Chroococcidiopsis sp. TS-821: one gene and its partner. Each later gene encodes a partner of the first gene's protein in a complex. Links are inferred from orthologs where the notes say so. Each region holds a gene or a part of one and is shown in the gene's direction. Other genes may lie near its edges. The genes, in order: prfA and prmC.

Region 1 (15,715 bases):
ATTAAAATCCAAACAATTCCAGGAGAGAAAAACTAATGCAAGCAACAGAGACAGCAAGCGATCGCGTGATGTACAGAGGAACTGGTCGTCGCAAATCCTCCGTCGCCAGAGTCCGCTTAGTCCCTGGTGATGGACAACTGATTGTCAACGGTAGACCAGGCGACTTGTATTTCCAATACAACCCAAACTACCTCGCAGTTGCTAAAGCTCCCTTAGAAACCTTAGGGTTGGAAAATGAATACAATATCTTAGTGACAGCACATGGTGGCGGCTTAACTGGACAATCCGATTCGATTCGTTTAGGCGTCGCCCGCGCCCTGTGCCAACTTGACCCAGAAAACCGCGCGCCGCTCAAATCAGAAGGCTACTTAACGCGCGATCCTCGCGCGAAAGAGCGCAAGAAATATGGTTTACACAAAGCACGGAAAGCTCCTCAGTTCTCCAAGCGATAAAAACTATTAGCAATCAACTTTCAAAAGTTCGTTGCTAGCCAAGGGGCTGAGCGCTGAAGGCTAAGAGCTACAATAGATATAGGCAATTACAAAGAAAAAGACAATGGCAAAACCTGATATTCATCCACAATGGTATCCTGAGGCAAAAGTATACTGTGATGGTGAACTTGTTGCGACCGTTGGTTCAACTAAACCTGAACTACACGTTGATGTGTGGTCAGGCAACCATCCTTTTTATACAGGTACGCAAAAGATCATCGACACCGAAGGTCGAGTAGAACGCTTCTTGCGGAAGTACGGCATGATGGAAGCTAACCAACCTACAGGCAACGACAAGAAAAAGTAGCCAGGCTAGATAGTCGAACCGGATACGATTTTTGTGACCTTCTACTATCTTGCTTGAGCGATCGCACTTTATGCCTGAAACTTATCTGCTAAATAAACTCAAATCTGTCGAGCAAACTTTTAACGAACTCACCCGCCGCCTTGCTGACCCTGATATTGCGAAAGACCCTACGGAATATCAAAAAGTCGCGAAGGCACGTTCTTCCTTGGAAGAAGTTGTGACAACCTATGAAACCTGGAAAACGACTCAAGACGAGTTGGCAGGTGCTAGGGAAGTCATGAAAGAGGCAAACGGTGATGCAGAACTCCAAGAAATGGCTGCGATGGAAGTCGCCGAACTCGAAGAACGACTAGAAGAACTAGAAATTCGCTTGAAAATCTTGCTGCTACCACGCGACCCCAACGACGAAAAGAACACAATGCTCGAAATTCGCGCGGGTACTGGCGGTGATGAGGCAAGTATTTGGGCGGGCGATCTGGTTCGAATGTACTCGCGCTATGCGGAAAGTCAAAACTGGAAAGTCAAACTGATTAGCGAATCGCTGGCAGAAATGGGCGGCTTTAAAGAAGCCATACTTGAAATTCAAGGCGATCAAGTTTACAGCAAGCTGAAGTTTGAAGCAGGAGTACACCGCGTCCAGCGCGTTCCAGTTACTGAAGCAGGTGGCAGAGTCCATACATCAACAGCTACCGTAGCCGTGATGCCGGAAGTTGATGATGTAGAAATTGAAATTGACCCGAAAGATATTGAAATGACCACAGCGCGCTCCGGTGGTGCGGGCGGACAAAACGTTAACAAGGTGGAAACGGCGGTCGATCTATTCCATAAACCTACGGGAATTCGAATTTTCTGTACCGAAGAACGCAGCCAGTTGCAAAACAAAGAACGCGCACTGCAAATTTTGCGAGCCAAGCTGTACGAGATGAAGCTGCGCGAACAACAAGAGGCTGTCACTTCGATGCGGCGATCGCAAGTCGGGACTGGATCGCGTTCGGAAAAAATTCGTACCTACAACTACAAAGATAATCGCGTCACCGACCACCGCTTAGGACAAAACTTCTCGTTAGCTCCAGTTCTAGAGGGCGATTTAGAACCAATCATTCAAGCTTGTATCTCGCAAGATCAGCAAGAACGCTTAGCAGAATTAGCGGCTTCTGGTACAGGCTCGTAGTTAAGATTATGTAAAAGCACGCTGCCTGCCATGACGGCTTGAAGGCAGTCCGACTTGGCATGGGTATGAGCCGCAGTGTTTAATGCAGTGTATTGTTCGTTGTACTTCACAAAAGACAACCCTACAGCCTAAATGGTCGTATTACCGGTAAATCTGCTGTACTGCCTAAATCGTTTAATTCGCGTAAAAAAATCATTTTCTATAGCCGTCGAAGGGAAAGTTAGGATAGTTTAATAGCTGAGAAACCTTGTCTCGGTTAGCTTTTAGCCCTGACCTCTGCTATGGTACCTGCAAAATTGTTGATATTCCGCTGCAAACTACTGTGACCAACAAAAATCGCATTCAACAATAATCTCATCTATGAAATAAACCAAGCAGTTTGGCAATGCCAAATTGTGGGGTTAATTTTTGTTACGATTGGAGGCGACGACTAGCGATCGCGTGAGCTGTGCGTGGAGACTTTGAATGCTGCGACTAGAACATATCAGTAAAATATACCCTACCGGTGAAGTTCTTAAAGATGTTAATTGGGAAGTCAAAAGTGGCGATCGCATCGGTTTAGTAGGGGTTAACGGTGCAGGAAAATCGACTCAACTCAAAATCATTGCAGGTGAAATTGAACCAACCGCAGGAGAAGTGATTCGTCCAGCAAGTTTGCACGTCGCTTATCTCACACAAGAATTTGAAGTCGATCCTGGGCGCACTGTCCGCGAAGAATTTTGGACAGTCTTTAAGCAAGCAAATGAAGTGCAGCAATCGCTCGCACAAGTCCAGCGCGATATGGAAACTGCGACGCCAGAAGAATTAGAACGCTTGATTCGCAAGCTCGATCGCCTGCAGCGTACATTTGAAGCCTTAGATGGTTACGGACTAGAAGCACAAATCGAGAAAATTTTACCAGAAATGGGCTTTGAGCCAGCCGACGGCGATCGCTTAGTCAGCTCGTTTAGTGGCGGTTGGCAAATGCGCATGAGTTTAGGCAAAATCCTACTACAAAAGCCAGATTTGCTGCTACTCGACGAACCAACAAACCATCTTGACTTAGAAACTATCGAGTGGCTAGAAAATTACTTAAAAAGCTTAACCACGCCAATGGTAATTGTCTCGCACGATCGCGAGTTTCTCGACCGACTATGTACGCAAATTGTCGAAACAGAACGTGGCGTCTCCACAACTTATTTAGGTAACTATTCTGCCTATTTACAGCAAAAAGCTGAAGCACAAGTTGCACAACTGAGCGCCTACGAACGCCAACAAAAAGAACTAGAAAAGCAGCAAGCGTTTGTCGATCGCTTCCGCGCGAGTGCGACACGCAGTACTCAAGCAAAAAGCCGCGAAAAACAACTGGAAAAAATTGAGCGGATCGAAGCACCAGTCGCTGAATTACGCAGCCTCCACTTTCGCTTTCCTCCAGCACCCCGCAGTGGTAGAGAAGTTGTATTAATCAAGGACTTGGTACATACTTACGCAGACAAAATTCTCTTTTTAGGCGCGGATCTGTTAATCGAACGCGGCGATCGCATTGCCTTTTTAGGTCCTAACGGTGCAGGTAAATCTACCTTACTGCGCTTAATTATGGGACTAGAGTCGCCCTCAGAAGGCATCGTTAAGCTAGGAAATCATAACGTTATTCCAGGTTACTTCGAGCAAAATCAAGCAGAAGCGCTAGAACTTCACAAAACGGTAATGGAAACAATTCACGATGAAGTCCCTGATTGGAAAAACGAGGAAGTGCGGACGCTGTTGGGGCGATTTTTATTTAGCAAAGATACAGTATTTAAGCAAGTTGTCGCCTTGAGTGGTGGCGAAAAAGCGCGGTTAGCATTAGCAAAAATGTTGTTACGTCCGGCTAATTTACTCATATTGGACGAACCAACGAATCATTTAGATATTCCTGCAAAGGAAATGCTCGAAGAAGCGATTCAACATTATGATGGTACAGTCATTATCGTCTCCCACGATCGCTATTTCATCTCTCAAGTAGCAACTAAAATTGTCGAAATTCGCGATGGAGAATTTCACCTATACAACGGAGATTATCACTACTATTTGGAGAAAATAGCCGCAGAGAAAGAACAAGCTCGATTAGCGGCGATCGCTGCACAGAAAGCCACTAAAAAAGCTACTAAAGCAACCGCCAAACGCAAATCATAAAGAAGTACCATTGGGGATCAAAGAAAAACACAACGTTTTTGAGTTTAACCGCAAAAATCTTAGGTTCCTGACATAAACTGCGATCCCTACAGAAAAAAGTAGCCAAAGTAGCAAAAAATATCTGATAATTGCAAGAATAAGCAAAAATCTACTTGCAGCAGCGAGTAGCAATGGTATCATTGCGGTGAATTACATAAAAAGTGAAGGGCAACAAAGTTATGACCCAAGCACCTGTTGCTCCCGTGGTGCTAGTCATTTTAGACGGGTGGGGCTATCGAGAAGAAGCAGACGGTAATGCGATCGCTGCTGCGAAAGTCCCAGTAATGAGTAGCCTTTGGCAGGTATATCCCAGAACACTGATCCAAACATCAGGTAAAGCAGTAGGCTTACCCGAAGGTCAAATGGGAAACTCTGAAGTCGGGCACCTCAACATAGGCGCGGGACGCGTTGTACCACAAGAACTCGTGCGCATTTCTGATGCGGTAGAAGATGGTTCAATCCACCAAAATCCCGCATTGTTGCAAGTGTGTCAGGATGTTCGCGAACGAAATGGTAAGCTACATCTCATCGGGCTTTGTTCCGAAGGTGGCGTTCATTCGCACGTCAATCATTTGTTAGGATTGCTTGACGTCGCCAAAGCACAGGGAATTTCCCAAGCGTGCATTCATGCAATTACAGACGGTCGCGATACAATGCCAACCGAAGGCATAGGCGTCATTAAGCTCATTCAAGACTACACCGAGAAGTTAGGTGTAGGGAAAATCGTCACGATTAGCGGACGGTATTACGCAATGGACCGCGATCGCCGTTGGGACCGCGTGAAACTCGCTTATGATGTCATGACTCAAGATGGCGAAGGTGATAGTCGCACTGCAGTTGAGATTTTACAAGCTTCCTACGATGCGGGAATCACCGACGAATTTGTTGTACCCCAGCGTGTCGCACCAGGAGCTATAGAGTCGGGTGATGGCGTGATTTTTTTCAATTTTCGCCCAGACCGTGCCAGACAGCTAACTCAAGCCTTTGTAGCTTCAGAATTCGATGGCTTTGAGCGCGAGCAAATTCGCCCATTATCTTTTGTCACTTTTACACAGTACGACCCTGAGTTACCCGTGGCGGTAGCATTTGCGCCACAAAACTTAAACAACATTCTAGGGCAAGTCATTTCGGAACACGGGCTGAAGCAGTTCCGCACCGCGGAAACAGAAAAATACGCCCACGTCACTTACTTCTTTAATGGCGGTTTAGAAGAGCCGTTTGAAGGAGAAGACCGCGAACTCGTGATGAGTCCGATGGTAGCAACCTACGATCGCGCTCCGAGCATGTCTGCAGAAGCTGTGACTGACGTTGCAAGTGCAGCGATTGAAAAAGGTACCTACTCTTTGGTCGTCATTAATTACGCCAATCCCGACATGGTAGGGCACACAGGTCAAATCGAAGCAACCATTCAAGCTATAGAAACCGTTGACCGTTGCTTAGGACGCTTGTTAGAAAGTGTCAGTAAAGCTGGTGGAACTGCGATTGTAACTGCTGACCATGGTAATGCTGAATATATGCGTGACCCGCAAGGTAATCCTTGGACAGCGCATACAACTAATCCTGTGCCTTTGATCTTAATCGAAGGCGAAGGAGCTAAAATACAAGGGTATGGTGGCAACGTAGGGTTACGTAGTGGCGGTCGTCTGTGCGATATTGCTCCGACAATTCTGGAAATTCTTCAGATTCCGCAACCCCCTGAGATGACTGGGCAGTCGCTGCTCGTGCCAGCCGAGTACAGTACCTTACACAATCAACGTACTCCCGTACAATCAGCGCTATAAAGCCTTGTAATGTTCATTTTTGGTAGAGTGTCAGCATGACGATTACTAACGTTGTAGAAATTCTGTGGGTTGTGTCCGCGATAGGTTTAACCGTATTGGTACTACTACATAGTCCCAAAGGAGATGGTATTGGGGCAATTGGCGGGCAGGCGCAACTATTTAGCAGTACAAAAAGTGCTGAAACGACGTTGAACCGAGTTACTTGGACACTCACAGTACTTTTTCTAGGTTTAACTGTTGTTCTCAGTGCTAACTGGTTGCCTCGTTAACCAAGGTGCTATAGCTAAGTAAGTTTATCTTTCATTTTGCTGACGCGAATCAAATCTGCTTGGCGGCAGAAATTTTTTATATTTGTTCTGGTAGCGATCGCTACTCTATTACTTGCTATCAATCAGCATACCTTGAGCGCCAGTGCCAAGCTGACTACTGAAGTAGCACAAGCTTCTAAATTGCCAGAACTTCAGGGACATCCTTTACCTGCGAACCTGGTGCAGTGGCAAGACCAAAGTAATAGCGGTGATTACTTCTCTGAGATAAAACCAACTGAAGTTGGCTACTTAATATGGTCGCAATTGCCCATCAAAGTTTACATTCAACAACCGCGCCTCGAAACCCACAACGCCAACCGACTAAGAAGTTGGGCAAACGAAGTTTGGCAAGCGATTCAAGAATGGGGTGTTTATTTGCCTTTGCAAGTGGTAGAACAACCTGATATTGCAGATATAAAAATTCTGCGCTCGTCTCCTCCGTTGCGAATCGCCCCTAACGAGAAATTCCCGCGCGCGCGATCGGCTGAAACGACCTACGAGTTGTATGTAAATTCTGAGCGGATTTTATCTCATCGTTGCTCGATTTTGCTGAGTCCTAATCAAACGGGAAAGTATCTTCAAGCCGCAGCGCGTCATGAATTTGGTCATGCACTAGGAATATGGGGACATAGCCCAAATCCAAACGATGCATTGTACTTTTCCCAAGTACGCAATCCACCCTCAATTTCTGCTAGAGATGTAAACACGCTAAAGCGAGTTTATCAGCAACCAACTCGATTAGGATGGCTGTTACCAGGGGATAAATTTGAGAGTAGATAATCAGACAGTCGATTTTTTTTATTGTCTCTACAGCGAGGGTCAGAGGTCAGAAAAACAAGCTATGGTACAAGCTATGGTAATAGAATTGATCAATTGTAAAAGGCGAATTCACGAAGTCAAAACTTCAGTTACCCTAGCAGCTTCCCTAGCAGCCGATCTCAGCTGCTCCACATCGCGCATCGGTGGTGTACCAAATAGCCGCTTGTACTCCCTGTTGAAATGCGAAGCATCGTCGTACCCCACTCGGCGAGCAGCACTCGTTGCGTCAAGGTTTTCTCCCAGCATTAGACGACGAGCTTCTTGAAGCCGCAGTTGCTTCTGAAACTGCAAAGGACTCATTGCGGTGACAGACTTGAAGTGATGATGGAAGCTCGAGACACTCATTCCCAGTTCTCGTGCCACGTTTTCAATCCGAAGGGGTCGATTGAAGTCTTTCCGAAGTCGAGCGATGGCTTTGGCGATGTGGTGCGTATAGCCTGCTAGAACTGCAACATGCCGCAGCCGACTTCCTTGCTCGCCTATCAGGAGTCGGTAAACGATTTCTCGCTTAATCAAAGGTGCGAGAATATGAGCTTCAGCAGGGGAATCGAGAAGCCTGACGAGCCGCACCACAGCATCTAATAAATTGGCATCTAACAAACTTACACCGATCGCTTTCACTTCAGCACGGCTGCGCGATGAGGGACACCCTGCCTCAACCATGACTGAACTAACAAGGGTGGGATCGAGATCGAGGCGCAGGCTCAGGTGCGGTTTCTCTTGTGACGCTTCCAGAATTTGGCTAACAATCGGCAGTTCGACTGTTGCTAGTAGATAATGCATCGGGTCGTACTGATAGCGATCGCTACCCAGAAGAACTTCTTTGCTACCCTGAGCAATTACACAAAAGGCAGGAACAGAAATACTATGAACGCATTCCGCAGCCAAAGAAGAGCGTTTGAGGTACAAACCTGTGAGCGGCTCAATCGTCCCATCATGACGGATAGCCTGTGCAATTCGCTCTTTCAGTTCGTCTCTATTGGCTTGCGCCCTATCTGCCTCGCGCTTTGCCTGCTGGTAATTCATTAAATCTATATCGGACTTTTCTATTGTTTTAACAGCGTTTATTTCCAAGTTTGCAGGATTGTACAACCATCTTAGACAATCGTTCTATTGCTTGCTCTTGAGGATTCTTAGAATGAAGCTAAAGCAATGAAAAAGTAAGTTCGACTTCTTATCACAATTCTGGACTTTTGTGCAAGAGAAGACTCAGACTTGATTGGACAGTAGCCTCGCTGACTGACAAAATCAAAGCCAATAACTGGTCGCTCAGCGGCGAAAAATAATTACGAGCATCTGGAATATCCCTGAGAAAGTTCTAGTTTTGCTTTCGAGTACTAAGCTCTCAGCTCTAAACTCGCAAATAATCAGGAGATCGTTTGATGAAAGCAACCGTTTACTATGCCCCTGGCGATGTACGTGTGGAGACTGTTCCCGACCCCGTTATTCAACAGCCCACCGATGCTATTGTCCGGATTACTCACGCTTGTATCTGCGGCTCTGACCTCTGGTTTTATCGGGGTGAAGAAGAGTGGCAACCTGGTTGGCGAACAGGACACGAATGGATGGGAATTGTTGAAGAGGTTGGCGATGATGTTCGTACTTTGAAGAAGGGCGATCGCGTTCTTGCTCCTTTTGCGTTTTCTGATGGCACCTGCGAGTTCTGCGGTAAAGGAATTCAAACTTCTTGCCGACAAGGTGGTTTTTGGGGAACTACAAATGATGGCGGACAAGCAGAAGCTATCCGCGCGCCTTTTGCCGATGGCACGTTAGTCGTCATTCCCAAGGACGTTGAGAATGATGATGCTCTGCTCACAGCTATTCTGCCACTCACCGATGTGATGTCCACTGGACATCATGCTGCTGTTTCAGCAGGTGTTCGCCCAGGTAGCACGGTTGCAGTGGTTGGCGATGGGGCTGTGGGGTTGTGTGGCGTGCTTGCCGCTAAACGACTTGGTGCTGAACGTATCATCATTTTGGGGCGGCACGAATCGCGGTTGGCGATCGCGCGACGGTTTGGTGCAACGGATGTTGTGCGTAGTCGAGGAGAGGAAGCGATCGCGGCGGTGCAAGAAATGACCTCTGGCGGCGCGGAGTCAGTCCTAGAGTGTGTTGGCAGTGAGTCAGCAATGGCAACGGCGATCGGCATTGCCCGTCCTGGTGGCGCGATTGGCTACGTCGGCGTACCGCACGGCAGCAACCACAATTTCAATTTGGGTCGTTTATTTATGCAAAACATCGCACTACGAGGTGGTGTTGCACCTGCCCGTGCTTATATTCCAGAATTGCTAGCTGATACGGTAGCAGGCAAACTCGATGCTTCTGCGGTTCTCGATTTAACGGTCGATCTCGATGGTGTACCTAATGGCTATGCCGCAATGGATAGTCGGGAAGCGATCAAAGTTATGGTACGCCCATAAAGAACTTGACTCACCACCCTCTCATAACTCTCTCAAGCGCCTTTGCACCTTGCTACGCCCCACGACTGAAATGGAACCGCCGCTGCTCTAAAACTTGAGTATAGAGTTTCTCGACTTGGGTGATATTTTGGCTAAGCGTATAGCGTTCCACAACGCGCTTGCGGGCTTTTTGTCCTAATAAAGTGGTTAACTCAGGATGATCCTGGAAGAGTGGCAGTAAGGTTCTTAACTGCGATTCTACGCGGCGTGGTGTGAGAATGACACCAGCGCCTCCCTCTAAAACTTCGCCATCGGCGCCAACATCGGTTGCTAAACAAGCTACACCACAAGCCATTGCTTCTAATAAAGATATTGATAGTCCTTCGACTAAAGACGGCAAAATAAAAACATCACAACCCCGTAGGATTTCGATGCGTCGTTCTTCCTCAGCAATAAATCCTAACCAGTAAATGCCATGTTCAGAACCATAAAACGGTTCTAATGACGGTGTTAATGGACCATCACCAACAATTAGTAACTTGCTATCTGGATGCATTTCAGAATGCTTCCAGGCGCGGAGTAGCGGTTCCACATTTTTCTCTGGTGCCAAGCGACCTTGGTAAATAAACAAGCGCTGTGCGTTGAGCTTCGCTTTAATTTTTGACGAACCAGGAGAGTATTTTTGAATATCTACCCCATTGGGGATGACAGCAACATTTTCGGGCAAAAGTCCCAAGCGTGCTAATAAATCGCGTTGCACCTGCGAAAAAACGATCACGCGGTCGTAGTTTACTAAAAAAGGTGCGTAGAGTTGATATGCCAACAGTTGTGTTCCTGATTTAAGCTTGGCTCCCTTGCCCGCAAACGGAGTATGAAAAGTAGCAACGAGAGGCAAGTTGAGTTCTCCACAGATGTCTGGTAGGAGAAAGTCTAGTGGGGAGAGTGTGAGCGACGCGTGGACTATATCGGGTTTAAGTTGCCGCAAAGATTGACTTAAAACCTTAGCAGCTTTCAGCGTTGGAATAGTGTAAACTTGGGATTTGTACAAAAATGGCAGGGAAACCTCTGGACAATCGGGCCAGTTATCAGGCTCTTCTTGCTCTTGTGCAAAGTGAAGAAAGCTGACTTGATGTCCCCGCTCTAATAGGGCATTAGTGACTTCTCGACTATACGTGACATTGCCACAAAAGGGTGATTTTTTTCCGAGCCAGGCAATATGCATTCAGGTTGAGGTGCGATTTTCTCAGTGAAGTGAGGGATAAGTGAGCGGCGCGGAGTTGAAACAGTTTCCTTCTGCTCGTTTCCTTGCCGTATTTCTTTATCAATTGAGAGTTTATGTCTCTGTACGGCAAATATACCAGGTTAAGAGACCTCCTGCGATCGCTGCCGCCGCTAAACTCAAAAAAACTGCCTGTAAGCCGATAAATGTCTCGGCAACTCCGGCTAACGCGAGCGGTAGTGTCAAGGCAATGTTGATGACGTTGTTTTGCAATCCAAAAATTTTCCCGCGCATTTCTGGAGAAGTTTCTTTTTGAATTGCTGTTTGCATTGGAATTGCGACTAAAGACGCAAAACCGCCTAAAAGTGTAATTAATAATAGTACAGCTAAAAGCTGTTCGGTAAATATCGCTAAACCGACTAAACACCCTGCAATTCCTACAGACCCATAAAGACTCAGTTGAATTGCAGAAATACGCTGTCCGTACTGACCCAATAGCGTCGCACCTGCTGCAATTCCTACACCGCCAGCCGCAAGTAAAAAGCCAAACTGCGAAGATTTTATTTGCGGAATTACCTCTGCCATCCGCACTGCTAAAACCGCCAGCGCCGCGAAAATTGAAAATAAAATGACAAGTTGAATCAAAGCTGTACGAATGCGGTGATTTTTCCCTAAATACTCGAATCCATCGCGTAAATCTTGCCAAATGTGCGGAGTTCTCTCAGGCTCGCAATTTTTTTCACCTGTTTTTAATAGCATTAATAAACAACCCGCGATCGCATAACTTCCACCGACAACGAGTTCTTTCCCAATCTCAGAACCACCAAATCGCATTGTCAACGTATCAGCAATTGCCAGCAGCGGTTCGCCAACGGCAAACCCGACAACGACTAACGCCATCATCGTTGTTGTATATAGAGAATTTGCTGACAACAAATGACGTCTTTCCACAATCAAAGGAATTGTCGCTTGCTCTGCTGGGGCAAAAAACTGTGTCAAAGTCGAAACAAGGAAGGACAGCACGAGTAAAATTGCAAAACCTGTTGGCAAACTACCAATGGCATCCCAGTCTTGAGTCATCCATAACAACACTGGAATTGATAACACTAAGCCGCCACGTACCAAGTTTGTTACTATCAGCACAGCTTTTGTGGACCATCGGTCTACAAATACACCAGCAACTGAACCAAATAGTACCGCAGGAATTGTAAACGCCATCATGATTGCTGATACCCAACCGCTGATACTTTGGTTGCTTGTCTGAAAACGGGTAGAAATAATCGCAATCATTAAGACCAAATAAACTTTATCTGCTAACTGCGAGAAAACTTGACCGCTCCACAGGGCTAGGAAATTGTGATTCTTTAATACCGGCAAAAACCCAACTTCGGTAGCTTCGCTATCGGCTGGTGTTGTCGTTGTCGTCGCTGTCACTTCTTCGTCGTCACTGTGTTTGAGCAAGGAACCATTCGGTGCTCCCTGCGTCACTTTAGTGCTGATAACATCGCTGTTCGTCGTATTTTCGTGCGAAACTTGATAAACGTAAGACGTCTCTGGATAGTGATGATAAAATGACGTTCCCTTGCGTTGGTAAGTGCTATGCAAGCGAGGAGATGATAAAAAGCTTTTTGTATCTAAATTAGGCGGTTGCATCATCATGATATAGAAGTCGGCAAAGCAAAATAGCTATCGATTAAGGCAGCAGAGCGAATTGGACGACCAAAGTGATACTGAGCATATTGTCGGAGAATTTGCTCAATAAATATCCAGCTACCCTCAGTAACAATATTGTCCCCTGCCAGTGGTGTCAGTTGGTCTAACTCAGCTTGAGATAACTTTTGTAATATTTCTAGTTCCGTAGCATCAATCCGGCTAATCAGCGCAGGTATTTCTTGCCGATGTGCGATCGCCTGGTAGCTTTGTGCAGGTTCGGCTACGCGCTTGACTTGAGGAGGTGTTTGATGATTATAAATACCACCACCTGCTCTAAAGCTACGCCCTTGTGCTTGCAGGCGTTCTAGGGCATCCAAGCTAACAATCCCACCAGCGGCTGCACTAAATCCTACTTGCCAGTGTGAGTTACTCAAATCTGGTTGTAGAAGAATTCCACTTAAACAGCAACGTTGTACTTGAGGTGCAATTCCGGCGATCGCCAAAAGGTGAAAAACGGCATGACTGAGGTAAGCGATAATCCAACGCGGCTGATTTTTTGGTAAGCGTTCTAATCTACCGAGGTGTTCGCTAAGTAAACTAAATAATTCTTCTTGCGGTTGTTCGCTTAACGCTTGATACAGCGCCATTTCTGCTAAGTATTGACTAGCCGCTAACTTACCTAAATCTTGACTTAAACCTGGATAAGATTCTTTGGTTTGGGCTTGCGTAATTTTATCAAGCGATCGCCCTTTCGCAATTAACAGATCGTTGACGACAAACAAGCCACTTCTACCGCTTAAGCTGGAATTGTGTTTCCGCGAACCTGGTGCTACAGCTCGAACCAAGCCGAACTCGCGCGTTAGAATCGTCAGCAAGCGGTCTGACTCGCCTAACGCCATACTTTTCAAATTTATTCCAGTGGCTTTGTAAGTTCGGCTCATAAATTAGGTGCTGAGGGCTAGAGAAGATAGCAAGGCATTAGAAGTCATCGGCAATCACTAAAGTCACTTAACCTTTAAACGTTTACCCTATAAATCTACTGCCTCTTTATCCAGGTTATCGCGTTGGCGAATCAATTCTGGACCACGCGAGGTGCCTAAGCGTGTCGCACCTGCCATAATTAAGTCAAAAGCTTGTTCAATTGTGCGAATTCCTCCAGACGCTTTAATTCCTACACGGTCTTTGGCAACTTCTTTTAAAAGTTTTACATCCGCGACCGTCGCCCCTCCATTCCAACCAGTACTTGTTTTCAAAAAGGCGACCCCAGCGTCCATACATATTTCTGCAGCAAGACGTTTTTCCGCATCTGTCAGTAGGGTAGTTTCCAAAATCGCTTTGACGGTTTTTCCTGTGGCTTCGCAAATTTCAGCAACTTCTCGGTGTAGTGGCTCGGTTTTACCCGCTTTGAGCCAACCGAGGTTAATTACAACATCTAACTCAGTTGCACCATTGTCTACTGCTTCTTGTGCTTCATAAAGCTTAACCGCAGAAGTCGTCGCACCTGTCGGAAATCCGACTACTGTACAAACTTGCGGATTTTTGCCGTGCAAGAGTTCAGCAGCTTGACGAACATGACAAGGATAAACGCAAACGGTTGCAAATTGAAAGCGATCTGCTTGTTCGCAACACAGTTGTACTTGCTCTGCTGTTGCTGTAGGGTTGAGCAGCGCATGGTCAATCAACGGCGCAATATCTATATCTGGATAATCAGCAGCCATCGCCTTGTACTCCAAGCGATTTATAATTATTTTTTATCAGAATCTTAATGAGTTTTTAAATCTTAAGCCCAGAATACCCTAGATTGGCGATCGCCAATTTAAAGTTTATCAATAATTGACACTACTCGTTTTTTTTAAGCAGATATTCGCTAAAAACGCTTTTAGGATACCAAAATAACCAGAAATTTCTCGATTTTAAAGTTATTGATTTATTTTCATTTATTTAAGCTGATTTTCTCTTTTTTAGCAAAGTTGCACAGAAAACTGACAAAGTCTTGCTTTATTCGCACGCAAGTCAAAGTTATGCAATTCTTTGTCCACTAATATGCCATTTATTCAAAAAACTTTTTTCAGCTAGTATGACTTCTGTCACCACCATCCATGCTGTAGTTTTATACATTTAGGTCAGTTTGCTACAAAAGAAGGCAATTTTGCTAGATAATAGGCACATAACTGTTAAATAAAGATAAAATTAATATAAATATTTTTCTATGGCTAATTAATTTCCGAAAAATATGATAATCCTATGCATGAGGAGAAACTTCATCATAAATGTTACAGTTGGTGACTACTATATCTGAAGAAGTTGTGAACGGCGATCCGCAAAGCTCTACGATTGATTCCAGTGCTGTTATTCCGTCTGCTACTGTCCGTAGCAAAATTCTTATCGTAGAAGACAATGATTTGAACCGCCAGATGCTTGATGATTACCTAAGTTTTTGCGGTTACGAGATTCTCAGCTTGGCTGATGGCACCTGTTTTTTTCAAAAGATGACTGAGTTTCAGCCCCAACTTATTTTATTAGACTTAAAGTTACCAGATATTGATGGCTATACTTTATTAGAAAAGCTGCAAAACCGAGCCGACTGGCAAGATATTCCAATATTTGTAGTTTCTGCGTTTGCTTTTAGCGCCGATCAACAGCGGGCGTTAAGCCTAGGCGCTACGCGGTATTTTGTTAAGCCAGTAAATTTAACAGAGTTAAAACAAGCAATTAAGGAAGAATTAGCTACCTTGACTACTTAAAATAGGTAAGTTTTGATTACTGTGCTTTCTGCTCGCTGATAAAATCTTCTACGGTTTGGCTGAGAGTTTGGAGATCTCTACTTACAGAAGCAATATTTGCTTCTAATTGTGCTAGCAACAAAACCGTTGTTTGCAGTTGATTGAGGCTGCGCTCAAGTGTATTTCGATATTGAGTCTCAAATTCTTCCAAATTCATGGCTGTGCTTTAGTATTTTAGGAAAGCGTATAAGTATAAAATGTTATATCTGCATCTAGATACTAATCTAAGCTTTGACACTATAAATGTCAGTCTTACTAGCTCCTACTCGTTATAATTTCATCTTTGGCAGCCTGAATTTGATAGCAACTTTAAACGCTAAGTTTTTGAGTATTATATCAAACAATCAAAAAAATTGAAATCAGTAGTATCACCACAAAAATTGAGTAACAAAATGCTGTAGTTACTTCTAGGATTGATATAGAGCAATCTGTAGATCCTCATAATTAAACTTAAAAGGTAAACTTTAAGGCTTATGAGCCAGCGTTCAAAGTTACAAATTGCATCTCAAGACTTTTTGGGATTCAGCAAGCTAGCACGTGGTAGTAAATCATTAATATTGCAAATAGCCAGCCAGCAAAAAGCGTAATTCA
Region 2 (15,578 bases), on another replicon or contig:
GTGAATTAAGAATACGCGATGTCATTTTAGTTTACTGACATGCCGACTCGATAGTTTGTAGATTCTCACTCATTGCTGTGAAGTAATGCTGTGGATCTGTAGGTCCTGCTTCTAAGGGGTCAATGGGATATATTGGGATATCCAAATCTTGAGACAGACTTTTCAGTAAATTGTTATCAACTCCAGGTTCAGAAAATATTGCTTGTGCATCATACTTTTTGACAGCATTCACAGCTCTTTGGATATCTCCTGGCGATGGTTGATCTTCAGGAATTTGGACAACTGCAACTTGCTGTAATTGGTAGCGATTTGCTAAGTAGGGATAAGCATCGTGAAATGTGATAAACGTACAATTTGGATAATTTTGCAGCGTTTGTTGAAATTGATTGTGTGTCTGCTCTAGCTGTTGAATATAAGCAGCTGCATTTGCTTGATAAGCATCTTTATTTGCTGGATCGGCGGCAATGAGACCATCTCGAATATTTTCGACTTGTCGTTTAGCTAACACAGGATCGAGCCATACGTGTGGATTTCCATCTGCATGGTCGTGACTGTGACTGTGACCGTGACTGTGACTGTGACCGTGTTCGCTTACCGATTCTACTGGAGAAATTTCGCCCAGAGGTTCAATGCCACTAGAGGAATCGACGATCTTTAAATCTGGATTGCCAGCGTTTTGAATGGTTCCTTCCAAAAAGTCTTCCATTCCTAAGCCATTTTTCACCAAGACATTTGCTGTTGCGATCGCTTGTACGTCTGCAGGTGTTGCTTGATAGTCATGGACTTCGCTACCTGGCGGTACTAGAATGTCTACTTGCGCCCGATCTCCTGCGACTGCCCGCGTAAACCAGTACATCGGCAAAAACGTCGCGACAACGCGAATTTGTTCAGACTGCGGTGCAGGAGATTCTTGTGCTTGTTGTGCTTGGGTTTCTTGCGTCGCTGGATTACAACCTGAAGCTGTTGATAATAGTAAAAGTGCAATCAGCGACAAGACATTACGCTTGTGACGATGTTGTTGTAGCTTCTGGCGAATCACCATCTCTCCTAATTCTTTTGCTAAGGGTAATAACCACTACTTGTGAATATGGATATTATTCTCATAAAAATGAGAATGAATCTTATTCTAACAAGGATTGAGAAGTGTTTTCCCTTGCAGCAAGGGTCAATCAAGTTAAGACATTCTTAAAACCTCACGTAGGTTTGCGCTACAGTGCGTCCTCTGACTCCAGTCTTTACAAAAGTAATTGTCATCTGCTATCAAATCGAGGAAACTTGTATTCTAAGTGGGTGTGAGGAAAAACAAAATGCAGCAAAAATCGAAGCGCTTGCGATGTCATTCTGTTGTTTCGGGGGTGATGCTAGCAGCGAGTACAAGTGCGATCGCATTTGTCAGCAATCCAGTATTAGCGCAAGAACCCACCGAATTTAACTCGAATGCGCTATCACAAGTAACATCAGTTTCGCAGTTGTCTGACGTCCAACCGACAGACTGGGCATTTCAAGCGCTACAATCGTTAGTCGAACGTTACGGTTGTATTGCGGGTTATCCTGATGGTACGTATCGCGGCAATCGCGCGTTGACAAGATACGAATTTGCCGCCGGTTTGAATGCGTGTCTTGACCGCGTGAATGAGTTAATCGCAACAGCCACAGCCAATCAGGTGACGCGCGAAGATTTAGCCACCCTCCAAAGACTACAAGAAGAATTTGCCGCTGAAGTAGCAACGCTGCGCGGTCGAACTGATGCTTTAGAAGCCACTGTCGCTGAACTAGAAGCGAATCAATTCTCAACAACAACACAACTCACAGGCGAAGTCATTGTCGGCGCAGCCGGAATTATTTCTGGACAAGACGCTGACGGAAATGACCTTGATGAGTCGATTATTCTCGGACAGCGAACGCGCCTTGAATTTAATACGAGTTTTACTGGTAGCGATCAACTGTATACACTCATCTCAACAGGCAATTTTCCTGGCTTTTCTGAGGTGACGGGAATAACCGAGGGCGAATTAGCGTTTACCCAAGATGAAGCAAATAACGTTGGACTCGAATCGCTTTTATATAGCTTTCCTCTAGGCGAAACGACAGAAGTTGTTTTAGGCTTTACAGGTGGTGCTTTCTACGACTATACCGACACTTTGAACGTCCTGGACGGTGATGGTGGTTCTGGGGCGCTGTCGGCGTTTGGTACGCGTAACCCAATTTATAACCTTGGTGACGGCGCAGGCGTAGGAATTCGCCAACAACTCGGCAATAATTTGGAACTCAGCTTAGGATATTTAGCCACCGATGCGAGTAGCCCTCTCGACGGTAGCGGTTTATTTAATGGACCTTATGCAGGTATCGCCCAGTTAGTTTTAAGACCGAGCGATCGCTTTAATATTGGTTTAACTTATATTAACTCCTACAATGCTAGCGATACAGGTGCGGGTAGTAGCCGCGCGTCATTTGCACGCTTTGATGACGCTTTCTTCGAGAATTTGAATTTAGAACCCGTCGAGATTCCCACTGTCAGTAACTCCTACGGCGTGCAGCTTTCGTGGCAAATCAGTAATAACTTTGTGATTGGGGGCTGGGCTGGTTACACCAATACACGCTTACTTTCCACCTTAGGCGGACTCCTCGAACGTGGCGACAGCGACATCTTTAACTATGCAGTGACTCTAGCCTTTCCTGACTTGGGTCGCGAAGGAAATTTACTCGGTATTATCGTCGGTATGGAACCACGGTTAACTAGTACTGGTGTGGCACTCAACCCAGTTGCGGCGGCGGATTTGATTGCGGCTAATCCTGGTTTAGTTCTTCCAGACTTAGGTACTGATGAAGATCTGTCGTTGCACATCGAAGCGTTTTATCAGCTACAACTCACTGACAATTTGGCAATTACTCCAGGCGTGATTTGGATTACTGCACCTGATTTCAACAATGCTAATCAGGATATCGTAATCGGTGCGATCCGCACGACTTTCTCATTCTAGATTTATCTAGAATACAAAACGACCAGCCTACCACAGCTGGTCTAATTAAATTTATTTGCGTTGTTTCTCAATTCGAGGAAACCCAAACTACGCGTTCCCAAGGCAATAGCGGGTTAAAAACCTGATAAACTTTCCTCGTCTTCTATAAAGACATTGTAACAGGAAACACAGATTTTTTTATCAAAATTTACAGTTTCTTGACATAACTCCTCCGAGAGATAGATGCTAGGTTGTAAATTTCTCAAGAAACTGTAAAGCTCAGTTTAACAAGGGAGCAACGGTAAAGTGTTGGGGATCAAGGGTTATTAGCAGGGAAGCAGAGGAAGAATACTATTTTCTCCATACAACTCACCCCTCACCCCTTTGAAGATAAGCTGCCGCGTCTTGCGGTTGTCCCCACAAAATGCGTTCGTTTTTGTAGAGTGCGATTCCTGGTTTTGCGCCTTTGGGTTTGTAGACGTATTTGGGTTCAGTGTAAACTACTGGCACTTGCTCACTTTGGCGCGAACGGCTGTAGTAAGCTGCAAAATTTGCTGTAAACTGTAAATCAGCAGTTTCTGGTACTGCGCCAGGATCGAGGCGGAGTAAAACATGGCTACCAGGAATTTCTTGCGCGTGAAACCATAAATCGTAATCTCCCGCAAGGCGAAACGTCAAGTAGTCATTTTGCCGATTGTTACGACCAATGAGCAATTCAAAACCACTCGGAGTACGATAGCGATGAAAGTTTGTGCTAGCAGTATTCGGATCGCTACGACGCGTGTATTCTGAATCTTCGAGATAGCGTTGTTGAATTAATTCTTCGCGAATTTCTTTGAGGGCTTCTAGATCGGCATTGGTGTGGTAATTTTCGATTTGGGCGATCGCCGCTTCGATTTGCTGCAAATACTCAATTTCTGCATTAACTTCCGCTAGTAATGGTTCAACCGCACCGCGCGCGCGTTTGAGTTTACCACTACGTTTATACAGGCTTTGAGCGTTTTGCACCGCGTTTTTTTCAGGTTCTAAAGCAATCGTCACAGGTGCGCCTGTCTCAAAATCCGCGAGGGTAATCTTTGTCATCCCTGGTTCCCAAGCTTGGAGATGCGCCATTAATAAGTCAGCTTGTTGTTTGTATTCATCCGCCCGATCCGATTGTTGCAGGCGATTGCTAAAGTTATTCGCTTTCGTTTGCAACTTCTCTAACAAATTTTTTAATTTCTGACTTAGCTGTTGGCGTAACTGCTGAAATTCTTGCTGATTAAGAACGGCAGTGTAGTATTGATTGAGTAAATCTTGAATGTTTTTGACCGGCTGAATCATCTCCCAACCGAGTACGGTGTATCCATTCGCTGTCCAACCTGGTTGAAAGTGCGATTTTTCTATAGCTTCTAACCATTCTTGCCAACGTTGAAATAATTTTTCCCAATCCGACGGTGTTAACGTTTCAGTTGATTGTTCTGGAGCGAGATTTGCCATGCGGATCATTGATTCAACTAACGCTGGACTTAAGCCACGATAGCTTTTAATCAAACAACGTTTTAAAGCACCAGGGACTAAACTAACTTTTGCTTGCCAACGTTGTTGTGATTCTTGCAAGCTAGGAGTATCGTTTGTAAGACTTGGTGGAAATTCATAAGGTTGTCCAGTTTGTACAGGGCGGATGCTCGACTGTTGCGGGCTGACTTGCTGCGCCGCAGTGATAATCTCTCGATTAGCATCGGTGAGAATTACATTACTGTGTTTCCCCATAATTTCTACATAAAGGTGAAATAAGGGGTTTTCACCAGGACGACGGGCAAATTGCAAATCAAGAACGCGTTCCCAAGGCGCGACCGCTGCGATACCGATCAAAGCTAAACCACTGAGTTGATGTAAGATTTGTTGGCTAAAAGTAAACGTATCCGGCTTGCGCGGTGGTGGATCGCCAATACAAATCCGCGCTGCTTGCGGATGCCATGAAATATCTAGCCAGCCTCGCTGTTTGAGCGTACGCAATCCTAGCGAGATCCAAAAGCGATCGCGTTGATAAACCTGTTCCACCCGCGCCGGTAGCCAATTCGCGCGGATATCGCTGGCAGCAGCCGTTAGTGTTGTAAAATCAACAGATTGCAAAACGAATTAACGAATATCAATAATTTGTAACTTTTGCTCTATCTTTTGAGCGATTTCCAAAGGTAGAAAAGTGGAAAAAGTCAGAACATACACCCCAAAAAGCTGATTTTTCGGTGAATTTTGCCTTGTAAGTCAAAATTTTTGTGGATACCATGAAAGTTAGGTTCCTAATTGCTTCTCACACGGCGCTTGGCGTTAGTTTGTCATGGACATTCAGCTAATCAACATCGGATTTGGCAATATCGTATCTGCCAACCGAGTGGTTGCCATAGTCAGTCCAGAGTCTGCCCCCATTAAGCGTATCATTAGCGATGCTAAGGATCGCAACCAGTTGATTGACGCCACCTATGGTCGTCGCACTCGGGCTGTCATTATTACCGATTCTAGTCACGTGATTCTCTCGGCAATTCAACCGGAAACGGTGGCGAATCGTTTTGTTGTGAATCGCGAGCATAGTTCGGAATAGACTGCTCAATTGCTAGAAATCAGCGGTACGATGGGAAATATAGCAACGGTCAACATGGTTAGGAAATTATTAAAGTTTTGAGTTTTGAATTTTGACTGAAAAAACTTCTTAGCTCAATACTCAACTTTGAGAACTCATAACTCTTCTACCCTTGACCTTTGACCTCTGACCTCTGCTATGGTTGCTTTTCCTCGTTGGTATTTAATTTAATTTAGGATGACGCCAGTTTTATCACTTCAGGATTCAGCTACACCAACAAATTGCCTCCCCGAAGGCAAACTGATTGTCTTGACTGGTCCTAGCGGAGTTGGTAAGGGTACGCTAGTACGAGCGTTGCTCGAGCGTCATCCTGAATTATATTTTTCCGTTTCTGTTACTACCCGCGCTCCCCGTCCAGGCGAAATTCACGGCAAACAATACTATTTTGTCAGCCGCAGCGAATTTCAACAAATGATTGAACAAAACAAACTGCTGGAATGGGCTGAGTTTGCGGGTAACTATTACGGTACTCCCCGCGATACTGTTCTCGAACAAATCGCCAAAGGTAAGTGCGTTCTGTTAGAAATTGAACTCGAAGGCGCACGCCAAATTCGTCAGTCTTATCCTGAGGCGAAGCGGATTTTTATTATGCCTCCATCTTTAGCAGAACTCGAAAACCGCTTACGTCGTCGCGGTCAAGATTCTGCTGATGCGATCGCGCGTCGTCTGCAACGCGCTCAAGAGGAAATTAGTGCCGCGCATGAATTTGACGTTCAAATCGTCAATGACGATCTTGACAAAGCTGTAGATGCGATCGCCTCTACAGTATTTAGCTTTTGTGGTAACTCCAGTTGTTAGACAATCCAAATTCTGCAGCGTGCGCGACGCAATAAAAAACAAAAAGGCACAAAGTCCCCCAAAATTTTCCTTTGCGCCTTTATCAGTCTTTAATGAATGAGCAGAATGCAGTGTTACTTGAAAATGTTTTGAATTAACTCGATATTAGCAAGGATGAAGTAGGCAACAACAGCACCACCAACACCACCAATTAAGAAGCCACTCGCAAAAGTGTTCCAACCTTCAGTAGTGTCAAAAGTATCAGGAGGATTTGGCACAGTCACCGTAGCTACTGGTTTTGGTGGATCGGTTGCGGCATACAGCGATACCGCTAGAGTTGAAATGACAACCATACCTAAAGTTGCCAGCAATCCAGCAATATTCGCGACGTCAGTATCGCGTAATGGACCCAACTTAGCAAAAGGACCAAGCAGCCAATAGCCATGCGCCATTCCTACTTCTAGCCCGCGTCGTAACGGAGTGATCCCTGGGCGATATGCTGGCAGGTTATTGATAAACCACTTAACTAAAGAAGAGTTATTAATTGGCGTTTCCAGATTACCAATTTGAGGATCTCGTCTGGAAGGATAAACAACTTCCTGATTTCGCGGATCGCTAGGACGATTTTTAGATGCATCTATTGCTTGCGCCATATTTATGTCAGATCTCAATAAGGTAGTGGCACTATTTTATGGGAATAAACGACCTTAGTTTTCATACTTTGGTCTTAAATTTAGAAAAATTAATTAAGCAATGATGAGTCAAAAAAATGACAAAGACTCGCTCGAAACGAGCAAGCGCTATACCATTTTCATGTAAAGATATAGCGCCTTGGCAACTGAAAAGTGAATTCTTTAAAAAGCAACTCAGAATCTACAGGCAATAGATAGAGTTTTAGACTTTAAAAAGTAGTGTTCGTCTCGTAAGTCTTGTAAAAACTTTTTTGAAGAGACAAACACTTTGATATTAGCCATACTAATTTATGGCAGCGGGTGGAAAAGAAGATCGGGATACAGATAATTAAAGACAATTAACAGAACCGCAGTAAAACTTAGCCAGGCAAAAAGTAATACTGGTCCTAAAGAAAGATAGCGTAGCAAATAATTTTGGTTGTCGCCTTTCTTTTGCATGAACTCAGTCTCCAAAAACAAATTAATTCAAATCAAACTAGCGTGGAGAAACTGGAATTTCGTCATCTTTAGCAACTAATTCCCCAGAAAGCAATTCTTTAACAGCTGCGAGTGGCCAAGTGAAGCCAGATAGCATGAGTGGCAGCGCTGTTGGTACGTCAATAATGACTTCTCGCAGTTCTGTATTGTCGCGCTTCTTAATTTCTTGGAGATAGGCACGTCCTACCCAGCCAATCCAACCAGCAATATAGAGAAAAAGAATGCTAGGAATCAGGAAGTCACCCGCATGATTGAGACGACCATCTACAATTAAGTGAGGTAAACCCTCTGGACCGCATAATTCTTGCGCATAACGCTCAAAGCGCTTTTGACCTGAATTAGGATCGGCAGTCGTATTTCGGGCAGAAGCAGCTCTTTGAATAAATTCTGGAGATTCACTACAAGGCACAAGCCCTGCACCAACGGCTAACGCCTGCGGCGCAAAACTAAACCATAAACTGATGACAAGGACTAGAGCAAACAATCGTCGCATGGAATTGTTTCCCTTTATTACAAAACCTAAATTTTGTTGTACGATAAACAGCTTGAACAAGCGTTCGCAAGCTCATATGGAAGCAATCATACTCTTGCGTGTGAACCTAGTAAAGTTTGCGGTGAATAAAGTTTAAGCTACTTAATATAGTCGGATAAATTCGCTTGTCACTATTTAGATATTGATTCGTACTTAAAATGCCCGTTTCAGAATTATGTCAACTGTTTTAGCGATAGAAACTAGCTGCGACGAAACAGCAGTTGCGATTGTTAAAAATCGTCAAGTTTATAGTAGTATTATTAACTCACAAATTGCGATTCACCGCCAATATGGTGGAGTTGTTCCAGAAGTCGCTTCGCGCCAGCATTTAGAGATTATTAATCATGGAATTGAGCTGGCTTTGACGCAGGCAAATCTCGCGTGGCAAGACATCGATGGCATTGCTGCGACTTGTGCACCAGGGCTTGTCGGAGCTTTATTAGTAGGAGTCACTGCCGCAAAAACGCTAGCGATCGTGCAGCAAAAACCATTTATCGGCGTGCATCACCTCGAAGGTCACATTTACGCAAATTATTTGAGCGAACCGAGTTTAGAGCCGCCATTTTTGAGTTTGCTCGTTTCTGGCGGTCATACGAGCTTAATTTATGTCAAAGATTGTGGCGCGTACGAGACTTTAGGCGAAACCCGCGATGATGCAGCAGGAGAAGCTTTTGATAAAGTAGCGCGATTACTCAAACTCGGTTATCCTGGCGGTCCAGTCATAGATAAACTAGCGCAATCAGGCAACGCGCAAGCTTTTGCTTTACCGGAAGGCAACGTTTCGCAACCAAATGGCGGGTATCATCCGTATGATTCCAGCTTTAGTGGGTTAAAAACTGCTGTTTTGCGGCTAGTACAGCAACTCGAAAAAGAAACACAACTACCAGTCGAAGACGTCGCCGCCAGTTTTCAAGCGAGTGTTGCGCGATCGCTCACCAAACGCGCGATCGCCTGTGCGCGAGATTACGGTCTGAACACCATAGCTGTTGGTGGTGGCGTTGCGGCAAATAGCGGTTTAAGACATCATCTAACAACTGCGGCGAGGGAGCACAACTTGCGCGTTTTATTTCCTCCACTCAAATTTTGCACCGATAATGCAGCGATGATTGGTTGCGCAGCGGCAGATCACCTCGACCGCGGTCACACTTCCCCGCTCGCGCTTGGCGTTCAATCTCGCTTAGCGCTGACTGATGTGATGCAGTTATATCAACAGAGAAACTAAGAGCGGGTCGCTAGTGACTTGTGGGATAGGAGAGAAATAACCCACTTCCTTGCCTACTCTCTGCGTTCCTTAACTGTAGCTGTGCTGCGCTAAAAGCAGGCGAATTTGATTAGCAACAGTTTGCGGGTGTTCGATCATTGCTAAATGTCCGCAATGAGGAATTTCTAGGACATTATTGCCACAAGCTTCAAATAGCGGATGAAAGCTTGCTAAATGCCGGACATACTTAGGTTCCATTATTTGATCTTTGTCGCCCGTAATAAAATACACGGGTTGCTGAAGTTGAGAGACAATTTTTGGCAAAAGATTTATTTCCGTTTCAGTTGTCGAATCCAAAAGAGTTCCCAAGGCAGCTTCCGGATGGGCAACAACAAAATCAATCAGCCGCTGACGCCCCCAAGCAGGTGCGATCGCCTGCGCCACGTTAGCGCGTGTAAAGAGTAAATCTAGCAGTGGTAAATAGCACAACCAACGCGGACGATATTTAATTAATCTTGAGCCCCAGCTACGAAACTGCTCAAAAGCCTCTTTGAGATAAATACCGCCGCCCGCATTAATACAGATAACTCCCTTAACGCGGTCAGGCATTTGCTCGGCTGCCCACAACGCAATACTACCACCCAACGAATGACCAATGAGCCAAGTACTTGTAATATTGAGTTTTTCTAAGAGAATCATTAAATCTTGCGCATAAGCAGCAGCAGTGTAGCGCGATGCAGAATGTTGTTGAACCGCCGCAGCGCCTACCGAAGCAGGAACCAAACTCGAAACATTCTTTGAGGATGGCAACTCGCGGTTTCCTTGACTCAATTGAGACTGACCAAAACCACGCAGATCGTAGGCAAGACACTGGAAGTCTGGAGACAACTGTTTGATAATAGGCTGCCAGTATCCACGGCTTAATAGCCAACCGTGGATAAAGACTAAAGCATGAGCACCTGCAGTGGGAGTCGTTAGCTCGTAGGCGTGGGGGACTCCTAGAATTTCAATGGTTGCCATGCTTATATCCTATCCTGAACGTTCCTCACTCAACTTGAGATTTCGATAAAAAAGAGTTGTCGATTTGATATAGCTTTCCTAATTTTTCACAAACTTAGCGATGAAAGGATGTTGCGCGCGAAACCTCTCCTAAACTGAATTCAGCTTTTTAGTGAAAAATGCTACATTTGGGAATAGCTAGTTTGTGACACAATACATGGATTCTGCTGAACTCGCTTAGGCACACTTGTATTCACCAGTAATCGCGCTGAATGAATGAATTTGAGAGTACCACACAAGTGAGTTAACACAATAAATCGTAAAGTGTCAGACTAGTTTATGCACTCGTAATCATAATTTATCTACCCGAACCACGCTGGCATGGGTTTTTGGAAAAGCTGGTTTAGCGGTTCTGAGTTAACCGCAGGCACCAAAACGACCGTAAATGAGGAGTACGCAATTGAAATGGCAAATGGCTCCTCTTCAAGTAGCGATCGCCTAGAAAAATCAGGCGAAGGCGATCGCATAGTTTTTAGTAGCGAACGTGAAATTGACTTGTACGAACTAGAAGAACTATGTGACGCGGTAGGTTGGTCGCGTCGTCCGTTGCGCAAGGTAAAAAAAGCCATACAGCATAGTTTCTTGGTTGCGTCAATGTGGGAAGTTCGCGGAACTCAACGAAGACTCATCGGTTTTGCGCGGGCGACTTCAGACCATGCCTTTAATGCAACGATATGGGACGTTGTTGTACACCCTTCCTTTCAAGGTAAAGGTTTGGGTAAGGCATTAATGAAATACATGATTAAAAAACTGAGAAGTGAAGACATCAGCAATATCACATTATTTGCCGACCCTCATGTTGTGGATTTTTACCGAGGTTTAGGTTTCATGTCCGATCCTGAGGGTATCAAAGGCATGTTTTGGTATCCCAACTAGCCAAGACGAAATTAACTCAGAGTTTTCTTTTCTGCGACACACTTTGCTATGCTATACTAGCAACGATGCAATTTAAAGCAACGGGATGTAGCGCAGCTTGGTAGCGCGCCTGCTTTGGGAGCAGGATGTCGCAGGTTCAAATCCTGTCATCCCGATAGTTAAACAGGGAAATCACTCATTTATTCAATGTTCGCGTGCCATCAGCGCAATAGCAACCGTGATAGTTATTAGAAAAGTTAATATTAACGCCTGAAATAGTCGTAGTCAGCAAATTATCAAATATCAATTGCCAATTAAAAATAAAAGCAATCGACGATAAACCTTACAATAGCTTGGTGCGGAACGATCTCACTGTATATAACGTCAGGCTTGGTTGTTATCAGTTAATTACTGACAACGCCAGCAAAGTGCTTGCCAAAGCGCTAACATAACAAAAATTACAACAGCGCGTTTACAAATTAGATACTTTGTCATACTCTAGTGGGCTATTGATGCCAGGAGCAGTTATGAAATCAATTTTTCGTTGGGGCGCAACTGTAGGAATATTAGGCAGCGCCGTTATGAGTTCTGCCCTCATAGGTAATCTACGAGCGCTGGCTTTGCCACAAGAGCAAATTATCCAAAAATTAGGGTCTGTCCCCGTATTCACTATCACCGATAGCAAGGGCGCTCCTTTAGTTGCCACACCGCCGCCAAACGCACAAAATCAACAAAATCAAAGTCCTGTCGCAGGCGTTTTTATTAGTCAAAAAGACGCGCAAGCGTTTGTCAATAATCTGAAGAAAACAAATCCACAGCTAGGAAATTCAGTACAAGTTGTTCCTGTACCACTAGGAGAAGTGTACAGGCTGGAACAAGCCAACGCCAACAAGCCAAATTCTTTAGATATTGCCTACATCCCAGCAAAACAGCAATACGATGCTGCCTTAAATCTCTTACGGCAAAGTGGTAACTCAGAATTACGTAGAGCTTGCGAACAAAATAAACGCAGGCTAGAAGACTGCGTAGGAACGCCGCTATTCGTCGCGCGAGCCGGACAAGAAAAAGGCTACCTGACGATGAAAGTTAACCGTCCGCAAGCCAACAACCAGCAGGCAGAAGTTGAAGTCATTCCTTTCTACTTCAACAAAGAAGAATTACAGAGAATGCTCGAGCGCTTCAAAAAGCAGCAACCTGAGTTAGCTTCTACCGTTGATATCCAAGTTCTCAATTTAGAAGGAATGTTAGAAATTTTAAGAACTCGCAACGACGAAGGCGTACAACAAATCGTGCTGGTTCCGCCGCAAGAGTCAATTCAGTACGTGCGATCGCTGCAACAATCTGCCGCCGGTCAACAAGCACAGCCACAGCAGCGCCCAGCACCACAACAAGCCGCGCCGCAGCGCCCAGCCCGCTAATACATGAACGATCAGTTGCTACTAACATCTGGTTTAGCACTTTGGCAATGGCGTAGTGCTGCTCAACGAGCAGCGCTTTCTGCTCATATCCCTGTAACCGAAGTAGACTGGTTACTACAAGAAGTCGCTGGATTAGACCGCCTTTCACTGCGCTTAGGCTCGTTCAAAAACTTGCCAGAAATTCAACTACAAATACCACTGAGCGACTTAGACCGCTTATGGCAACGACGCATTCACGATCGCCTACCGGTGCAGTACATTGCAGGGGCAACACCTTGGCGACAGTTTAAGTTAGCAGTTTCTCCAGCCGTACTCATTCCTCGTCCTGAAACGGAGTGTTTAATTGATTTAGCAGTAAGTGCAGCCCAAAAAAGTCACGAGCATCATGAGTTAGGGCACTGGGCAGACTTAGGAACGGGTAGCGGCGCGATCGCAATCGGACTTGCCCAAGCAATGCCGCAGGCGACAATTCACGCGGTTGATTGCAGCGCAGCAGCCTTAGCCATCGCACGCCAAAACGCCCAAGCCCTTGGTTTTACTCACCGAATTCAGTTTTATCAAGGCTCGTGGTGGGAACCTTTAGCGTTTCTCAAAGGTCAACTCAGCGGTATAGTGTCCAATCCACCCTACATTCCGAGCGAACTTGTACCACAGCTACAACCAGAAGTCGCACTTCACGAACCGTGGTTAGCACTCGATGGCGGTGCCGACGGTTTAGACTGCATTCGTCATCTTATAGGCACATCAGCAGCTTACTTAAAACCTGGTGGGATTTGGTTGATTGAAATGATGGCAGGGCAAGCCGAAATGGTTGCCGCACTGTTGCAAAGTCACGGCAGCTACGGCAACATTGAAATTCATAAGGATCTTGCAGGCATTGAACGCTTTGCTTTAGCCTATCGCAACAACGAGGCGTGATGTAGGAGTGTGAATGCGTGAAGTGTTGAGTTATACAAGTTTTTCTTAACTCGACACTTTCGACTCATAGCTCTCCTGACCCCCGCCCCCTAACCCCTGACCTCTAAATACTATGCCCTTAGTTTCTCTTGACGAACTGATTGCTGGAGTACGTTCTGGTTGTGTTGTCAGCTTTCCGACAGATACCGTACCCGCGCTGGCGGCGTTACCAGAAAAAGCAGATTTAATTTTTGCACTTAAGCAACGCAGTCAAGATAAACCGTTGATTCTTATGGGTGCAAAAGCAAGCGACCTTTGGGATTTTGTTGCCGGAAACGATCGCGCGCTCTGGCAGGAAGTTGCCAAGTTATACTGGCCTGGAGCTTTAACGCTTGTATTGCCTGCGTCATCACGCGTGCCTCAACAGATGAATCCTAGCGATCCGAGTACGATTGGATTGCGAGTGCCAGATTGTGCGATCGCGCAAAGTATTCTAGAACAAACTGGTCCCTTGGCGACAACAAGTGCTAATTTATCTGGTCAGCCGCCACTACGCACGATGACAGAAATTGCCCAACAGTTTCCCGATGTCCTGACATTACAATTGCAAGAGACAATAGCAAATATCGGCGTTCCTTCGACTGTCGCGAAATGGACAGGTCAAGGCTGGGAAATTTTGCGCCAAGGCTCAGTCAAGTTAGAATTTTAAATTTGTACGTAACACGAATGACAAGCTGGATGAATTGGGTATATCTAGCATTTGGGCTAGGGTTAGGGCTGGGAAGTCGCCGTATTGCACAAGTATTTGGTAAAGATAAATTAGCTAAAACGCCTTTACACTCTACGTCATCTGTACCCAACATCGATACCCAAACGGTATCAAAAAAATTACGACAAACACAAATAGCGTATCAGTTAGTATGCGAACTCAGTCAGTTCAAAGCTGGATTTTTGGTACGCACCGCACACGAACTGCGATCGCCACTCAATAGCTTAATCGGATTACATCAGTTAATTCTGTCTGATTTGTGTGACAATCCAGCCGAAGAGCGTGAATTTGTTGCCCAAGCGCATCAACTAGCGTTGAAACTAGTAAAATTGCTCGATGAAATTCTCGATGTCGCCCGCATAGAAAATAGCAGTAACGAATTAGAAATTCAGCCCTTACAATTAACCGCCATTATTGAGGAAATCGCACATCTGACGCAGACTGTAGCAGCCAACCGCAGTATCAAAATACAAGTATCGCCTGCCGATCCAGAAGTTTATATTTTGGCAGATCCGCACTGGTTACGCGCGGTACTTTTAAACTTGGTAGATATTTGCATTCCCAAGATGGAAGCCGGTAGCATTACGATATCATCACAAACCTCATTCGATACCGAGGCGGTTGACATTTTTTTTGATGTACCACTACCAATAGACACTTGGTCTGAACCATTAGACGCAATGCAGTTCGAGCAACAGCTTAGTGCTGCGGCGGTAGATAATAAAGTGCTTTCCGCCGGATTCAAACTTTTATTGAATCAAACCGTGTTAGAACTGATGCAAGCCAAGTTGAGCTTTTTACCGATTCCATCTGATGCTGATGTCGCTCAGAATACTCGCATTCAAGTAACTATCCCGTTGGTGATTCCTGAAGTTGAATTTCTTGAGTAAGAAAACCTAGTTTTGGCTGGTTGTAGAGTACCATCGTCGTGCTTGAGTTGCACTCAAAACCAATACGTTCGTAGAAGCTTTGCTGATGCGTTGTCATTAAGTAAACACGCTCCACGCGGTTCATGTGTGGATGACTTAAAACACTTTCAACCAGCTTGCGCCCAAGCCCAGCACCTCGATAATCAGGGTGAATGACTACATCCCAAATCGTTGCACGGTAAACACCATCCGATGTTGCTCTGGCAAAACCAATCAATTTCTTGCCATCCCAGACACTAATAACAGGTTTACTGTTAACGATGGCTAGCTGCAAATCTTCAAGACTGCGATCTTGCGCCCAAAAAGCCGCTACCTGAAACAAGTCGTGTAGTTGATCGAGATCCACAGGGGATTGGCAGTGACCATCTGCCGCCACCGAACTATCGCAGAAT

What was found.
Region 2: the proteins of prfA (region 1) and prmC are in contact, whole or in part, in a crystal structure (PDB 2B3T), measured with the Escherichia coli proteins. The link is inferred for Chroococcidiopsis sp. TS-821 from one-to-one orthologs.

Annotation. Positions count from the first base shown.
Region 1 is NZ_MVDI01000001.1:591,543-607,257, reverse strand. The notes cover bases 8-2,918. They hold prfA (peptide chain release factor 1), read left to right. Parts: upstream 8-868; coding sequence 869-1,969; downstream 1,970-2,918. Other genes in these bases: B1A85_RS02840 (ABC-F family ATP-binding cassette domain-containing protein), read left to right, coding at 2,435-2,918; rpmE (50S ribosomal protein L31), read left to right, coding at 556-798; rpsI (30S ribosomal protein S9), read left to right, coding at 36-452; rplM (50S ribosomal protein L13), read left to right, coding at 8-36. Outside these bases: more of rplM, read left to right, coding at 1-7; more of B1A85_RS02840, read left to right, coding at 2,919-4,123; gpmI (2,3-bisphosphoglycerate-independent phosphoglycerate mutase), read left to right, coding at 4,342-5,943; preprotein translocase subunit SecG, read left to right, coding at 5,979-6,212; B1A85_RS02825 (hypothetical protein), read left to right, coding at 6,249-7,031; B1A85_RS02820 (AraC family transcriptional regulator), read right to left, coding at 7,140-8,096; B1A85_RS02815 (zinc-dependent alcohol dehydrogenase family protein), read left to right, coding at 8,453-9,490; B1A85_RS02810 (glycosyltransferase family 4 protein), read right to left, coding at 9,543-10,691; B1A85_RS02805 (MFS transporter), read right to left, coding at 10,803-12,344; DNA repair protein RecO, read right to left, coding at 12,344-13,282; deoC (deoxyribose-phosphate aldolase), read right to left, coding at 13,370-14,059; B1A85_RS02790 (response regulator), read left to right, coding at 14,612-15,085; B1A85_RS02785 (hypothetical protein), read right to left, coding at 15,102-15,281. UniProt on the Escherichia coli protein: Peptide chain release factor 1 directs the termination of translation in response to the peptide chain termination codons UAG and UAA.
Region 2 is NZ_MVDI01000002.1:557,082-572,659, forward strand. The notes cover bases 11,778-14,551. They hold prmC (peptide chain release factor N(5)-glutamine methyltransferase), read left to right. Parts: upstream 11,778-12,594; coding sequence 12,595-13,509; downstream 13,510-14,551. Other genes in these bases: B1A85_RS10220 (Tic22 family protein), read left to right, coding at 11,778-12,591; B1A85_RS10230 (L-threonylcarbamoyladenylate synthase), read left to right, coding at 13,622-14,197; B1A85_RS10235 (sensor histidine kinase KdpD), read left to right, coding at 14,215-14,551. Outside these bases: B1A85_RS10155 (metal ABC transporter ATP-binding protein), read right to left, coding at 1-25; B1A85_RS10160 (metal ABC transporter solute-binding protein, Zn/Mn family), read right to left, coding at 32-1,042; B1A85_RS10165 (iron uptake porin), read left to right, coding at 1,308-2,981; B1A85_RS10170 (NFACT family protein), read right to left, coding at 3,330-5,075; extracellular matrix/biofilm regulator RemA, read left to right, coding at 5,281-5,541; gmk (guanylate kinase), read left to right, coding at 5,758-6,378; B1A85_RS10185 (photosystem I reaction center subunit XI), read right to left, coding at 6,492-7,010; B1A85_RS10190 (Photosystem I reaction center subunit IX), read right to left, coding at 7,338-7,487; B1A85_RS10195 (Photosystem I reaction center subunit III), read right to left, coding at 7,525-8,019; tRNA (adenosine(37)-N6)-threonylcarbamoyltransferase complex transferase subunit TsaD, read left to right, coding at 8,234-9,280; B1A85_RS10205 (alpha/beta fold hydrolase), read right to left, coding at 9,350-10,279; B1A85_RS10210 (GNAT family N-acetyltransferase), read left to right, coding at 10,640-11,194; more of B1A85_RS10220, read left to right, coding at 11,701-11,777; more of B1A85_RS10235, read left to right, coding at 14,552-15,147; B1A85_RS10240 (GNAT family N-acetyltransferase), read right to left, coding at 15,107-15,578. UniProt on the Escherichia coli protein: Methylates the class 1 translation termination release factors RF1/PrfA and RF2/PrfB on the glutamine residue of the universally conserved GGQ motif, i.e. on 'Gln-235' in RF1 and on 'Gln-252' in RF2.